2 regions of the Actinoplanes sp. NPDC089786 genome follow, and region 1 is predicted to be linked to the other one. Evidence: riboswitches for the same ligand, from Rfam matches in the RefSeq annotation. Region 1 holds a riboswitch; the other holds the start of a gene.
The links. Region 1 has a riboswitch for cobalamin ahead of AB0O15_RS02075 (ribonucleoside-diphosphate reductase subunit alpha). Riboswitches for the same ligand answer to the same signal wherever they lie in the genome.
Positions count from the first base shown of each region.

Region 2: linked by a shared signal. The riboswitch ahead of cobN (cobaltochelatase subunit CobN) and the one ahead of AB0O15_RS02075 (ribonucleoside-diphosphate reductase subunit alpha) in region 1 are both predicted to bind cobalamin.

Region 1 covers NZ_JBFBGU010000001.1:435,572-442,786, reverse strand. Annotated here, with positions in the region: gene AB0O15_RS02085 (GNAT family N-acetyltransferase) at 1-51, shown strand, start outside; gene AB0O15_RS02080 (ribonucleotide-diphosphate reductase subunit beta) at 80-1,075, opposite strand; gene AB0O15_RS02075 (ribonucleoside-diphosphate reductase subunit alpha) at 1,114-3,438, opposite strand; cobalamin riboswitch at 3,573-3,784, opposite strand; gene AB0O15_RS02070 (Ig-like domain-containing protein) at 3,883-5,013, opposite strand; gene AB0O15_RS02065 (M14 family zinc carboxypeptidase) at 5,225-6,619, opposite strand; gene AB0O15_RS02060 (2-phosphosulfolactate phosphatase) at 7,007-7,215, opposite strand, start outside.
Region 2 covers NZ_JBFBGU010000001.1:1,987,682-1,994,896, forward strand. Annotated here, with positions in the region: gene AB0O15_RS09540 (4-hydroxybenzoate 3-monooxygenase) at 1-1,029, opposite strand, end outside; gene AB0O15_RS09545 (epoxide hydrolase) at 1,404-2,516, opposite strand; gene AB0O15_RS09550 (precorrin-2 C(20)-methyltransferase) at 2,543-4,039, opposite strand; gene AB0O15_RS09555 (precorrin-8X methylmutase) at 4,036-4,656, opposite strand; gene AB0O15_RS09560 (precorrin-3B synthase) at 4,653-5,846, opposite strand; cobalamin riboswitch at 5,919-6,051, shown strand; gene cobN (cobaltochelatase subunit CobN) at 6,078-7,215, shown strand, end outside.

The DNA of each region.
Region 1 (7,215 bases):
CACAAGACCGCACAGCTGGCCTTCCTGGAACGGTCGTCGGCCGGCCGGTGAGCCCGGCCGGCCGCACAACCAAGGCGGCTCAGAAGTCGTCGTCGAAGCTGACGCTTCCGGTGACACCGACCTGGTAGGCCGAGACGCGCCGCTCGAAGAAGTTGGACAGCTCCTGCACGTCCTGCAGCTCCATGAAGGCGAACGGGTTCCTGCTGCCGTAGATCGGGTCGATGCCGAGGACGCCGAGGCGGCGGTCGGCGACGTGCTGCAGGTACTCCCGCATGTCGGTCAGGGACATGCCGGAGACGCCCTGCTCGAGCAGGTCGGCGGCGAACTGCACCTCGCACTCGACGGCCTCGGCCAGCATGTCCTTGACCTGCTGTTCCATCTCGGCGTCGAACAGGTCCGGCTCTTCCGCGCGGACCGTGTCGACGACGTCGAAGGCGAAAGCCATGTGCATCGACTCGTCGCGGAACACCCAGTTGGTGCCCGAGGCGAGGCCGTTGAGCAGCCCCCGGGAGCGCAGGAAGTAGACGTACGCGAACGCGCCGTAGAAGAACAGGCCCTCGATGCAGGCGGCGAAGCAGATCAGGTTGAGCAGGAACGCCCGCCGGTCCTCGCGGGTCCGCAACGAGCGCAGCTCGAAGATCGAGTCGATCCACTTGAAGCAGAACTCGGCCTTGCGGGCGATCGAGGGGATGTTCTCGACCGCGGCGAACGCCTCGTTCCGCTCCCTCTCGTCGGGGACGTAGGTGTCCAGCAGGTTCAGATAGAACTGAACATGGACGGCCTCCTCGAACAGCTGCCGCGAGAGGTAGAGCCGGCCCTCGGGCGAGTTGACGTGCTGATAGAGGTTGAGCACCAGGTTGTTGGCCACGATGGTGTCGCCGGTGGCGAAGAACGCGACCAGCCGCGAGACCAGGTGCTGCTCGGCCGGCGAGAGCTTGGCCAGATCGGCGAGGTCGGAGTGCAGGTCGACCTCCTCGACGGTCCAGGTGTTCTTGATGGCGTCCTTGAAGCGGTCGAAGAAGTGCGGGTAGCGCATCGGCCGCAGCGTCAGGTCCATGCCCGGGTCCAGCAGCATCCGCTGGTCGGTGGTCTCGCGCGGGGCAGGAACGGTGGTCACTGGCAGGCCTCACAGGACTCGGGGTTCTCCAGGGAGCAGGCCACGGCCTCGACCTCGTCGACGGCCGGAACCGGCACGACGGGTGCGATCGACACGGTGGCCTGCTGGATCCGGGTCGCGGGCCGCGACCGCAGGTAGTACGTGGTCTTCAGCCCGGCTTTCCAGGCGAAGTTGTACATCGAGGAGAGCTTGCCGATGGTGGGCGAGCTCAGGAACAGGTTCAGCGACTGCGACTGGTCGATGAAGGGCTGCCGGGCCGCGGCCAGCTCGATCAGCGCCTTCTGCGGCAGCTCCCAGGCGGTACGGAACAGCTCGCGCACCTCGCCGGGCAGGTCGGTGAGGCCCTGCACCGAGCCCTCGGCCCGCCTGATCTGCTCACGGATGGCCGGGGTCCAGAGGCCGCGCGCCTTGAGTTCGCGTACCAGATAGGTGTTGATCTGAAGGAACTCGCCGGACATGGTCTCGCGCTTGAACAGGTTGGACACCTGCGGCTCGATGCACTCGTAGCAGCCGGCGATCGACGCGATCGTGGCCGTCGGGGCGATCGCGATCAGCAGGCTGTTACGCAGACCGTGCTCGGCCACCCGGGCCTTCAGTGCCGTCCATCGCTCGGTCTGCGTCGCCGGCGCGCCCCACAGCTCGTGGTGCAGGTCGCCCTTCGCGGCCCGGGTCTCATCGAAGGCCGGGTGGGGGCCGAACCGCTCGGACAGCGCGGTCGAGGACTCCAGGGCGGTCAGGAAGATCTCCTCCTGTACGCGCGTCGACAACTCCTTCGCCTCGGCCGAGTCGAACGGCAGCCGCAGCGTGAAGAACGCGTCCTGCAGACCCATCAGCCCCAGGCCGATCGGACGCCAGCGCGGGTTCGACGCCGCCGCCTGATCCGACGGGTAGTAGTTGATGTCGATGACCCGGTCCAGGAACACCACCGCGGTGCGGACCGTGTCACGCAGCCGCTCCCAGTCGACGCCGCCGGCGGTCACGTGGGCGCCCAGGTTGATCGAGCCGAGGTTGCACACGGCGGTCTCGGCGTCGGAGTTGACCTCGAGGATCTCGGTGCACAGGTTGGACAGGTGGATGGTGTTGCCCGGGGCGCCGGTCTGGTTGGACAGGCGGTTCGAGCGGTCCTTGAAGGTCATCCAGCCGTTGCCGGTCTGGGCCAGGGTGCGCATCATCCGGCCGTACAGGTCGCGGGCCTTGACGGTTTTGACGGCCTTCTTCTCCGCGGCGCGGTAGGCCTCGTCGAACGCCTCGCCGAACAGGTCCGGCAGCTCCGGCGCGTCCGACGGGTCGATCAGCGACCATTCGCCATCGGCCTCGACGCGGCGCATGAACTCGTCCGGGATCCAGTTGGCCAGGTTGAGGTTGTGGGTGCGGCGCGAGTCCTCGCCGGTGTTGTCGCGCAGCTCGAGGAACTCCTCGATGTCCGGGTGCCACGGCTCCAGGTAGACGCAGGCCGCGCCCTTGCGGCGGCCGCCCTGATTGACCGCCGCCACCCCGGCGTCCAGCGTCTTGAGGAACGGGACGATGCCGATCGACCTGCCGTTGGTGCCCCGGATCAGCGCGCCCCGGCCGCGGACCCGCGACCAGGAGATGCCGATGCCGCCGGAGAACTTGGACAGCTTCGCCACCTGCTGGTAGCGCTCGTAGATCGAGTCGAGCTCGTCGCGCGGCGAGTCCACCAGGAAGCACGACGACATCTGCGTGTGCGACGTGCCCGAGTTGAACAGGGTCGGTGAGCTGGGCAGATAGGCCAGCGAGGACATCAGCCGGTAGAAGCCGATCGCCTCGGCCGGCGTCTCCGACAGGCCACAGGCGACGCGCAGCAGCCAGTACTGCGGCGTCTCGACCACCAGCCGCGTCGACGGGTGCCGCAGCAGGTAGCGGTCGGCCACCGTACGCACACCGAAGTATTCGAACCGCAGGTCACCGGCGTTGTCCACGGCGTCGTCCAGCTTGCGGGCGTTCAGCGTGACGAAGGTCAGCGTCTTGTCGCTGATCAGGCCCTGCTGGTGGGCGTACCGGATCGACTGGGAGAAGCTCGCCACACCCTGACCACGAACTTCCTTCTCGACGTACGCCGTGAGCAGCCGCGCCGCCAGCCTCGAGTACTGCGGCTCCTCGCCGATCAGCTCGGCCGCCGTCTGGATCGACAACTTGTCCAGCTCGGCGGTCGTCGCGCCGTCGTACAGGCCGCTGATGGTTTTGGTCGCGACCCGCAGCGGGTCCACCTCGTCCAGGTCGGCGACCCACCGCTCGACCGCCTTGACGATCTTGTTGACGTCCACCGTCTCCAGGTCGCCGTTGCGTTTGCGAACCCGCATCCCGGTCATGTCCCCCTCCTCAGCCCGAACCCCGAGGCCGTCGGACGCGCAGGAGGACGCCACCGGGGAACCCCGCGAGACGCGGCCCGGCTGATGGCGTCGGCCGTCCCACGCGGCCTTCGACCGCCGCGCACACTCATGCGCGGCGCGCTGGCAGGTCTTCGGACTCGCGGGCACGACCCGTCGCCGGGTCACCTAGTGGCCGTCGCTTCCCAGGCCGGAGCCCAGTGCTTCATGACGGCGGTCGTTCCTGCTCACCGCTGCGGGGCAGTTCCGGATTCACACCGGATTCCCTGTTGCCTCGACCCTCCGGACGGAAGATCGAACCAGCTGCGAGCAACACCATATATGGCGGACTCGACGGAAGCACAACACAACATGTGGCGCGGCGTGTCGTTCATGGCGGCTTACCGCCGGGCCGGCCGGCTGGTCGGCGGCCGCCGCTCAGAGCTTGCGGTACGTGCGGGGGCTGGTGCTCGCGACGTTGCCGGCCTTGTCGAAGACGTAGAAGACCACGGTGAACGTGTCGCCGTAGATCTGCGTGTTCAGCTTCACCGAGAACGGCGACGTGGTGTCGATGGCCTTGGTCCGGCCGTTGACCCGCATCTCGACGCGGTCGATGCCGTTCAGGTCGGCCACCCGCACCGGGATGGTCCAGATGCCGGAGAGCTGCGAGCCGGACGCCGGCGCGGTGATCGAGATCGTCGGCAGGGTGTTGTCGACCACCACGATCCGCCGGGTCACCGACCGGTTGCCCCAGCGGTCGGTCAGCGTCCAGGTCAGCACGCGAGCGCCGTCGCCGCCGATCGGCACGGTGGCCGAATAGGGCGGAACCGTGTCGGGGGCGGCCGCGCCGGTGAGCTGGGCCGAGATCGGGAGCGAGAGGTCGGTCGCCGCGACCGTGGTGTTCAGGTTGGCCCCGCGGACCAGCGCCCGCTCGGCCGGCTCGATCGAGGTGACCACCGGGCCCTGGTCGTCGACCTGGAACTGGGTCTGCACCGACGCGGTGTTGCCGGCCTTGTCGACCAGCTTGACCAGCAGCCGGCCGTCCTTGCCGGTGGCGTCCCAGGTGATCGTGAACGGCGCCTCGGTGCGGCGGCCGAGCACGTTGCCCGCGGTGTCATAGAGGACGACCTCGGTCAGATCGTCGGTGACCGGCGTGGCGGTGATCGTCGTCGGCCCGTGCACGACGTCGGTCAGCGCGGGCGAGAAGGTCGCCTGCGGCGGATCGGTGTCGACCTTGACCCGGGTGGACGCCTGGTCGCCGGCGCCCCGGGCGTCGTAGGCCCGGACCGTCACCGAGACCTCGAGATTGTTCTGTGCCACGGCCGGCTGGAGCAGCAGCGGGCCGTCCTTCACCGCCTGGCGCACCTGGACCACGCCGTCGATCAGCAGCTCGACCTGGACGGCGGTCGGGGCGTAGGTCGGCGAGATGTACTGCTTGGAGCCGACCAGCTGGCCCTCGAGCAGCCCGGTGCCGAACACCAGGGTGCCGGCCGCCGCGGCCGGGGTCGCCGTTCCCGCCGCCACCATCAGACCCATGGCCGTAGCCGCGGTCCATCGCCGTGCCTTCACGTTGCGCCCCCGCTTCGTCGCCGTCGGTCCCGCCGCCTGACTTTAGGACAGCGTCCACAGTCGACGCGCTGGCCGATCAGTCAACTTTCCGGCAGCCGGCGACAGTCGGCATCATGGGGCGACGCCCGGCTTCCTCTTCGGGCACGGCGCGACGTCCGATCGCCGCCAGACGGTTGCCCGAGCGCGCCAGCAGACTCGTGCCATCAACGGCTCACCCGGTCAGCGTGCCGCTCAGGTGGGCGGCCGCGGCGATCGTGGCGGCGTACTGCGACCCGACCAGGCGGCGGATCTCGATCGGCGCCAGCTCGGCGGCCCGCGCGTCGGCGACGAGCCAGTCCGCGTACCGCTGCTCGATCTCGGCCAGCGCCGACCGGGCCGCCGCACGGACATTGCCCACCGCCGCCTCGCCGCGTAACGCCCGCAGCAGGACACCGCCGTAGCGCAGGCGCCACTCGTGCACGTTCAGGGCGAGCGACGTGGCCTCGGCAACGGTGGCCGGCCGGTCCGCCGTGGGCCGCAGGCTGCGCTCCTTGCGGGCCGGGCCGGCCTCGGCGAGGAAGCGGGTGAAGAACCGGGCGGCGCGCCAGAACGGCGAGTCCGGGGCGAGCAGGTTGTGCTCCACGGCGGACAGGGTGCGGGTCAGCAGGTCGGCCACGTCGATCAGCTCGGCGGCGTTCGCGGCCAGCGCGTCACGGTAGGTGACGCCGGCCGGCGAGGTGTCCCCGGCCCGCGGGTCGTGCCAGTACGGCAGCTCGCTGACCAGCATCAGGGCGCCCCAGCGGTCGGCGTACCAGGTGGTGCTGCCGCCCCGGATCGCCCACCGCTCGCCGCGCGCCATGGTCCGCTCGTACACCTTGGCCAGGGCCGTCGCCTCGTAGATGGCGTCGTCCAGCACCACCAGGTCGGGCGCCTCGGGCTCACCCCGGTCGAGCGGGATGCCCAGGTGTTGCGGCACTCCCTGGAGCACCGGGTGCAGGGCCGGCTCGGGCCGGCTGAGCCAGTAGTACGCGCCGCCCAGCTCGCTGTTGTGCAGGGACGCGACCAGGGCCGGCCGGTACTCGTCGATCAGCCGCATCAGCGCCTGCGTCTCGGCGATCGGGTCGTCGAAGTACGCGTCCTCGTGGTTGATCGGGAACGTCCACTCGACCTGGTCCCGGCCCGCCGGGCGGTAGAAGTGCCGCGCGTAGTGCGCCCGGGTGAACGGCCCGCGCAGCCAGCCCTCGTTCAGCCGCAGCCCGTCCGGATCGGCACAGTCCACGATCCGCCACCGGAAGCCCAGCCGCTCCCGTAACCCGGCGTCGGCGCACAGCCGCTCGGCCAGATGCAGCGCGGTCAGCCCGCCGATCGGCTCGTTGGGGTGGGGCAGCCCGAACGCCAGCGCCTCGGGCACCGAGCCGGGCGCCTCGTCCGGCCGCCGGTCCACGGTCAGGCACCAGAGCGGGTCTCCCTGCCGTGAGCTGCCACAGCGCCGGAGCGTCGCCACGTCCGGGTAGCGCTCGGCGATCCGGCGCAATCCGGCGTGCAACTCGTCCACCCCGGCAAACGCCTCGTAGTGGGGAACCGTGGTGAGTTCGGCGAGGAGCCAGGCCGGGAGGGCGTCGATCATCCGCCCATCCTTACGAAGAGTCCGCCCGTGAGACCAGACGGTCACGTCGGCGAGCCCCGCGTGTCAAGCCGGAAACCGCGACGGCACACCGCTCCGAGTCCGATTGTGATCCCCTCAAGATCCCGCCGAACCCGTTGGACCGTACGCCCGGCAGCCCCCGACCGGGTCAAACGTCCGCCCTTTCGTGACCGGGTAATCACGTGCCGTATCTGGTTGATAGATGCTCGTCACTATGTCTCGCCATGCGGGATGGCCGGCACGGACCGTAGTGCCTGGTCGCCCCTCGGCTGGTCGCGTTGCCGCGGGGCTTGGTCGGCGCGCTGGCCTGGACGGGCTGCGGCCGATCCGGTCGTCACCTCGGACCTTTGCTCTGAGCATCTCGATGCATCACGCCAGGGCCGGGTGGAACTCGCCGTCGGTCAGCACGGGCACGACGTCGCTGTGGCCGGACTCGGCCGCGATCGCCACGTCGTCCGGGAAGCCGCCCTCGATCAGCTCGCGGCCGCTGACGGTTCCGGCCAGGTCGCCGGACGGCGCGGCGGCCGCGGTGCGCGCCTCCGGGCTGGCGTCGGTCAGGTCGAGGCCACGCAGGACGG
Region 2 (7,215 bases), 1.6 Mb from region 1:
CTGATAGGACCAGGTGCGGTCCAGGCAGGTCTTCGAATAGTCGCGCAGCGGTTGGGCATCGCCGTCGCGTACGGCCGACCGCACCGCCTTGGCCAGCACCTCCGCGTCGGCCAGGGCCAGGTTCATGCCCTTACCGCCCATCGGCGTGATGATGTGTGCGGCGTCGCCGACGAGGAAGAGGCGGCCGTACGACATCGGGTCGACCACGAAGCTGCGCATGTCGACGACGGCCTTCTCCAGCACCGCGCCGGCCGGCAGATCGGGGTCGCCGATCCGCAGCCGGAGCTGGTCGAAGATCCGCCTGTCGTCCCAGGCGTCCAGATCTTCGCCGGGCGCGCACTGCAGGTAGAAGCGGCTGCTCCTGGGCCCGCGCGGGAAATGCGCCGCGAAACCGTGCGCGCTGACCGCGAACATGGGGTGGCGCGGCGGCGGCACGTCGGCCAGCACGGTGAACCAGCCGATGCCGTGGTCGTACGCATAAATTGTCTGCTCGGCCTCGGGCACGCTCCGGCGGCTCACACCATGGAAGCCGTCACACCCGGCGAGGTAGTCGGCCTCGATCTCGTGCGGCCTGCCGTCCTCATCGCGATACGTCACGACCGGCCGCTCGCTGCCCGGTCTTTCCAACGTGACGTCTTGGCAGCCGAACCGCAGGTCGCCGCCGTCCTCCTGGAACGCCGTGATCAGGCGCTGCACCAGGAACTGCTGCGGCAGGATCCGGCCGAACTTCCCGCCGGCCAGGTCGGCGATGGGCAGGAACCGGGGCCGGCCGTCCACCCGGAACTCCTGCACCCCGTCGGTCCGCGAGTCTTGCAGGACCCGGTCGGCCAGGCCCCACTCCTCGAACATCCGGGCCGCCCGATGTTCCAGCACGCCGGCGCGTTGCCGCTGCTCGACGTACGCCCGGCTCTGCCGCTCGACCACCACGCAGTCGACACCCGCCGTGCGGAGCAGGTTGGCCAGCGTGAGACCGGCCGGACCGGCCCCGATGATCGCGACGGTGGTGGTCTCGTGAGCCGCCTCAGACATTCATGCTCCTCATCAGCCTGCGCCCCGGCCAGCACATTAGGAGATGCCCTTCCGGGCACCACATGCGGGTCGCCTTCCCCGCCGGCCACGGCCACCCACCGTTCGCGCCTCGCTCCAGTCGCGCCCACGCCTGCCGATCGGTCAGGCATGGTGACGCGATGGCTGCGCCGGTGGTGGCCGGTCTGGCCGCTGGCCGGCGCGTTCGCGGCCGAGACCTGGGCCTGACCGCCGTCGCCGAGGGCGTAGAGACCGCCGAGCAGGCAGCCGACCTGCACCGCCTGGCTACCGCTTGGCCCAGGGCTACCACGTCGGCAGGCCGGTCATTCAACCCGACTTCCACAAGCCGGCCGAGCTAACCACCACCTGACCTGGCGTCAGACTGGGCGGGAGTCTGCCCGCGCCTTGGCGAAGAATTCGGCCATGTCGGCGGCCAACGCCTCCGGTGCCTCCATCGCCACGAAGTGGTGGCGGGAGACGTTGTGTTCGGGCCAGTGGGTGATGCGGTTGGTGCGCTCGGCGAAGCGCCGGATTCCGGGCGGCCCGGTGAAGACGCCGGTCGGGACGGCCCGCTGACCCTCCGGCCAGGCGAACCCGCTTGTGTCGTACATCGGCCACGACGACGTCCCGAAGGTGCGCGTGAACCAGTAGACGCTCAGGTTCGTCAGCAGCGCATCGCGGTCGAGCACCTCGTCGAGCGGCTCCTTGGCCGCGCTGAACTCGTGGAATTTCTGCAGCATCCACGCCAGCGCGGCGACCGGCGAGTCGTGCCACCCGTAGGCGAACGTCTGCGGGGCCGCCCGCAACAGCGCGTGGTGGTCGACACCGGACATCCAGTCTTGTTGCTGCATCACCGCGAACGCCGCCCGCTCCTCCTCGGTCATCTCGGGCACGTCCGCCTCGGTCGGGAAACCCAGCCCCGCGATCACGTAGACCCCGGCGACGTGCTCCGGATCAACCTTGGCCACCTCGGGCGCGACATAGGCGCCGAGGTCACCGCCCTGCGTCCCGTACCGCTCGTAACCCAGCCGGCGCATCAGCTCGGCCCACAGCCCGGCCACCCGCGCCACGCTGAACCCGGCCTCCCGCGGCGGCGCCGAGAACCCGAAGCCCGGCACCGACGGCACGACCACGTCGAAACCGCGGGCCACGAGCGGCCCGATCAGGTCGCGGAACTCGACGAACGTGTTCGGCCACCCGTGTGTCAGCACCACCGGGAACGCGTCCGGCTCACCCGACCGCACGTGCAGGAAGTGGACCGCCTGCCCGTCGATCTCCTCGATGAACTGGGGGAACTCGTTGAGTCGCCGCTCCTGCGCGCGCCAGTCGAAACCGTCGCGCCAGTAGCCGGCCACCTCCCGCAGATAGTCCGCCGGCACGCCTCGCCGCCAGTCGTCGCCGGGCAACTGGGGCGTCCACCTCGTACGGGCGAGGCGATCGTGCAGGTCGTCGAGGTCGGTCTGCGGGATCTCGATGCGGAAAGGTGTCATGCCACCGACGCTAGGAGCCATTGCGGTCAGTTCCTGTCCGGATAGGTGCGCGGCGTGTAGACGAACGTGCCACCATCGGCCCGGCTCACCGCGCGGGTCCGGCTCGACCCGACGATCAGCAGGCAGCGCATGTCCACCGTGGCCGGATCAAGCTCTCCGAGCGTGGTGACCCGGACGGTCTCGTCGGGCCCGCCGACGTCCCGGCCGACCACCACGACCGTCTCGGGATCGCGCTCGGCCAGCAGCAGCCGGCGCGCCTCGGCCAGCTGGGTGACCCGGGTGCGTGACGCCGGGTTGTAGATCGCGATCACCAGGTCGGCGCGGGTGGCCGCGGTCAGCCGCTCGGCGATCACCTCCCACGACTTCAACCGGTCGGACAGCGAGACGACACAGAAGTCGTGGCCCAGCGGCGCACCGACCCGGCTCGCCACCGCCTGCGCCGCGGTCAGGCCGGGCACGATCCGGATCGGCACGTCCTTCCACTGCGGATCGTCGGCCGTCTCCAGCACCGCGGCCGCCATCGCGAACACGCCCGGGTCGCCCGAGGACACCACCGCCACGCGCCGCCCGCGTTTGGCCAGGTCGAGCGCGAACGCCGCCCGCTCGGCCTCGACCCGGTTGTCCGACGCGTGCCGCTGCTGCCCGGGAACATGGGGCACCCGGTCGACGTAGGTCACGTAACCCACCACGTCGTCGGCCTCCGCCAGGGCGGCCCGCGCCTCGGGCGTCAGCCAGTCGCGGCTGCCCGGTCCCAGCCCGACGACCGTGACACCGCCGATGTCCCGGGTGGCCTTGACGCGGTTCGACGGGTCGCGGCTCGGCACCAGCGCCAGGGAGAAATACGGAACCGAATCAGGATCCACATCGGCCACCCGGCCGGTGCGCTCGCGGTCGGTCGTGGCCCGTTCCACATACCAGGCCTCGTCCAGCCGCCCGGCCCTCTCCAGCGCCTCGCGCACACCACCGAAGGTCCGCCCGAGCTTCATCACCGCCGCCGAGTCGGTCTCGGCCAGCCGGGCCGCCAGCACGTCGGGCGGCAGCGTCCCAGGCAGCACGGTCAGCACCTCGTCGCGTTCCACCAGCGGCCGCCCGAGCACCGCCGCCGCCGCGCTGACCGACGTCACACCCGGCACCACCACCGTCTCGAAGCGGTCAGCCAGCCGTTTGTGCATGTGCATGTAGGACCCGTAGAAGAACGGATCGCCCTCGGCCAGCACCACGACATCGCGTCCGGCCTCAAGATGGACCGCGAGCCGCTCGGCGCTCTCGGCGTAGAACTCGTCGATCGCGCCCTGATAACCGCCGGGATGGTCGGTCGTCTCGGTGGTGACCGGGTAGATCAGCGCCTCCTCGATCTGCCCGGGCCGGAGGTAGGGCTCGGCGATCGCGCGCGCGTTGCTGCGCCCGTGGCGCGCGGCGTGATAGGCCACCACCCCGGCCGCCGTGATCAGCCGGGCGGCCTTGACCGTCACCAGTTCCGGGTCGCCGGGGCCCAGCCCGACGCCGTACAGCCGGCCGCTCATTCCCGCTCCGAGGCCAGCGCGTTGACCGCCGCCGCCGTGATCGCGCTGCCGCCCCGCCGCCCACGCACCACCAGGAACTCCAACCCGGACGCGGCCAGCGCGTCCTTCGACTCGGCCGCGCCGATGAAGCCGACCGGGATGCCCAGCACCGCCGCCGGCCGGGGCGCGCCGGCCGCCACCATCTCGAGTAACCGGAACAGAGCGGTCGGCGCGTTCCCGATCGCCACCACCGCGCCGTCGAGCCGGTCGCCCCACAGATCCATCGCCGCGGCGCTGCGCGTGGTGCCCAGCCGCTGGGCGAGCCCGGGAACGGCCGGGTCGCGCAGGGTGCACACCACGTCGTTGTTCGCGGGAAGACGACCGCGCGTCACGCCGGACGCGACCATCTCGGCGTCGCAGAGGATCGGCGCGCCGTCCTGCAACGCCTTGCGGGCGGCCGTGGCCAGGCCGTTGCTCCAGCCCACGTCGGGCACCAGGTCGACCATGCCGCAGGCGTGGATCATCCGCACCACGACCGGCGCCAGGTCGGCGGGCAGCCCGCCGAGGTCGGCCTCCGCGCGGATGGTCGCGAACGACCGCCGATAGATCTCCGCGCCGTCGCGCTCGTATTCCATCACGCCCTCCTCGCCCTCGTGACCAGCGCGCCCACGCCGCTCACGGGTGCCGTGCCGCTTCCCTGCGGCCCGGTCACCGTGTAACCGTCCCCGGTCGCCTCGACCCGGACATGCACTCCCGCCGGGCTGCCGCAGCCGCGCGCGCAGCCGATCCAGTGCACCGGCAGGCCTTCGCCGAAGGTCGTGGCCGCGTCGGCGTCATGTCGCACGTCGGCCAGCGCCTTCGCGCACCCCGGTCGCCCGGCGCAGGCGGTCACCCCGGACCATCGCGACCCGGGCGCCACCTCGAGACCCACACCGGCCAGGTCACGCAGCCACCGCTCGGCGTCGTCGCGGCCCTGATCGAGGACGACCACGCCACGCCACGGCGTCACGGTCAGGTCACCGGCCTCGGCCAGCACCGCGAGCTGAGTCTGGTGGAGCAGGCCGAGCGGGGCCAGCGCGGCCGCGGCGAACCGCCCGTCGGCCTGCTCGACGACGCCGATCGGCTCGGTCGCGACCGGTGGCGTCACCGCGCTCGACGGGTTCAGCGCGACGCCCAGGCGGGTCGCTGTGCGTGTGGCGACCTCGGCCGGGCCGTCGGCCAGCTCGCGCAGGCGCCAGGCCGGGACGGACCGCTCGGCCCGCACCTCGAGGAAGGAGTACGCCCCGGCGGTCAGCGCCGCGACCACCGCGTCGACGGGCACCCGCAGGCCCTCGTCGCGCCCGGCGAACAGGATCGCCGCGCCCTCGGCCGTCTCGACGGCGGCCAGATCGGCGGCGGCCGGCGCCGGGCCGACCGCGAACAGGAAGCGCCCGGGCAGGCCGGCCAGGCCGGGCTCGGCACACACCGCCCGGTCGAGGGCGCGGACCAGCGGGCGGACCTCCCACCCGCCGGCGGTGGGAACGGCGGCGATGTTGCGTACCAGCTCATGGGTTTCGGACGGCAGCAGGCCGCACCCCCGCAGCGCCTCGGCCAGCGCCTGGGCCGGGGCCTCGACGAGGGCACGGAGCTGGGCGTTGGCCCGGGAAGTGATCTCGAGGTGGTCGTCACCCCAGCGGCGCGCGATGGTCGCGAGCGTTGCCACCTGTGCGCCGGTGAGCAGGCCGCCGGGCAGCCGGACGCGTGCCAGCGGCCCGTCGGCCGCGGCGTGCAACCGCAGCGCGCCGGGACAGGCGTCGACGTCCGAGTGCCGGACCGAAGGAGAACTCACGGGCCGGACACTACCCAGCCCAGCAGACGCTGATGTAAGCCTGCGTCAGCAGCGTCACATCGGCCGGGGCCGCTTGACGGCGCTGATCGCGGACCGGAAGGGTGGAAGGCCACGAGCGGCGAAGGTTCGTGGAGGAAGCCGGTGCGATTCCGGCGCGGTCCCGCCACTGTCACGAGCCAGGAACTCCACGAATGTGTCGTCAACCCTTCGACCCCGGGGCGCGGACCCCGGATGGGAGCGCGCGTGTTTCTCCTGCTGTCGACCTCTGACACCGACCTTCTGAGCGCCCGGGCCAGCGGCGCCGCCTACCGGCCGGCCAACCCCGCACGCACCGGGGCCGACGAGCTCCCCGCGCTGCTGGAAGGCGTCGATCTGGTCGTCGTGCGCCTGCTCGGCGGCCGCCGAGCCTGGCCCGAGGGCCTCGACGCGCTGCTGGCCGGCCAGGTCCCGGTCGTGGTGCTCGGTGGCGAGCAGGCGCCCGACGCCGAGCTGATGAAGCTGTCCACCGTCCCGGCCGGGGTGGCCGCCGAGGCACACGGCTATCTCGCGTACGGCGGCGCGGCGAACCTCGCGTCCCTGCACGACTTCCTCTCCGACACGATCCTGCTCACCGGCCACGGCTTCGCGCCCGCGGCCGAGGCGCCCGACTGGGGTGTCCTCGAACGCGTGGCGGCCCCCGCGACCGGCCCGACCGTGGCGATCCTCTACTACCGCGCCCACCACATGGCCGGGAACACCGCGTTCGTCGAGGCGCTGTGCCAGGCCATCGAGGCGCAGGGTGCGACGCCGCTGCCCATCTTCACCGCCTCCCTCCGGCGCATCGGCCCCGAGCTGCTCACCGAGCTGCGACGGGCGGACGCCCTGGTGGTGACCGTGCTCGCGGCCGGCGGAACCCAGCCCGCCACGGCCGGCGCCGGCGGTGACGACGAGGCGTGGGATGTCGGCGTGCTCGCCGAGCTCGACGTGCCGATCCTCCAGGCGCTCTGCCTGACCAGCAGCCGGGCCACGTGGGCGGCGAGCGATGACGGGCTGTCCCCGCTCGACGCGGCCACCCAGGTGGCGATCCCCGAGTTCGACGGCCGGATCATCACGGTGCCGTTCTCGTTCAAGGAGATCGACCCCGACGGCCTGTCGATCTACGTGGCCGACCCGGAACGCGCCGCCCGGGTGGCCGGCATCGCGTTCCGGCACGCCCGGCTGCGACACATCCCGCCGGCCGAGCGGCGCGTCGTGCTCATGCTGTCGGCCTACCCGACCAAGCACTCACGCATCGGTAACGCCGTCGGTCTCGACACGCCGCAGTCCACGGTCCGGCTGCTCGCCGCGCTGCGCGACGCCGGCTACCGCGTCGGCGGGTTCGACCAGTACG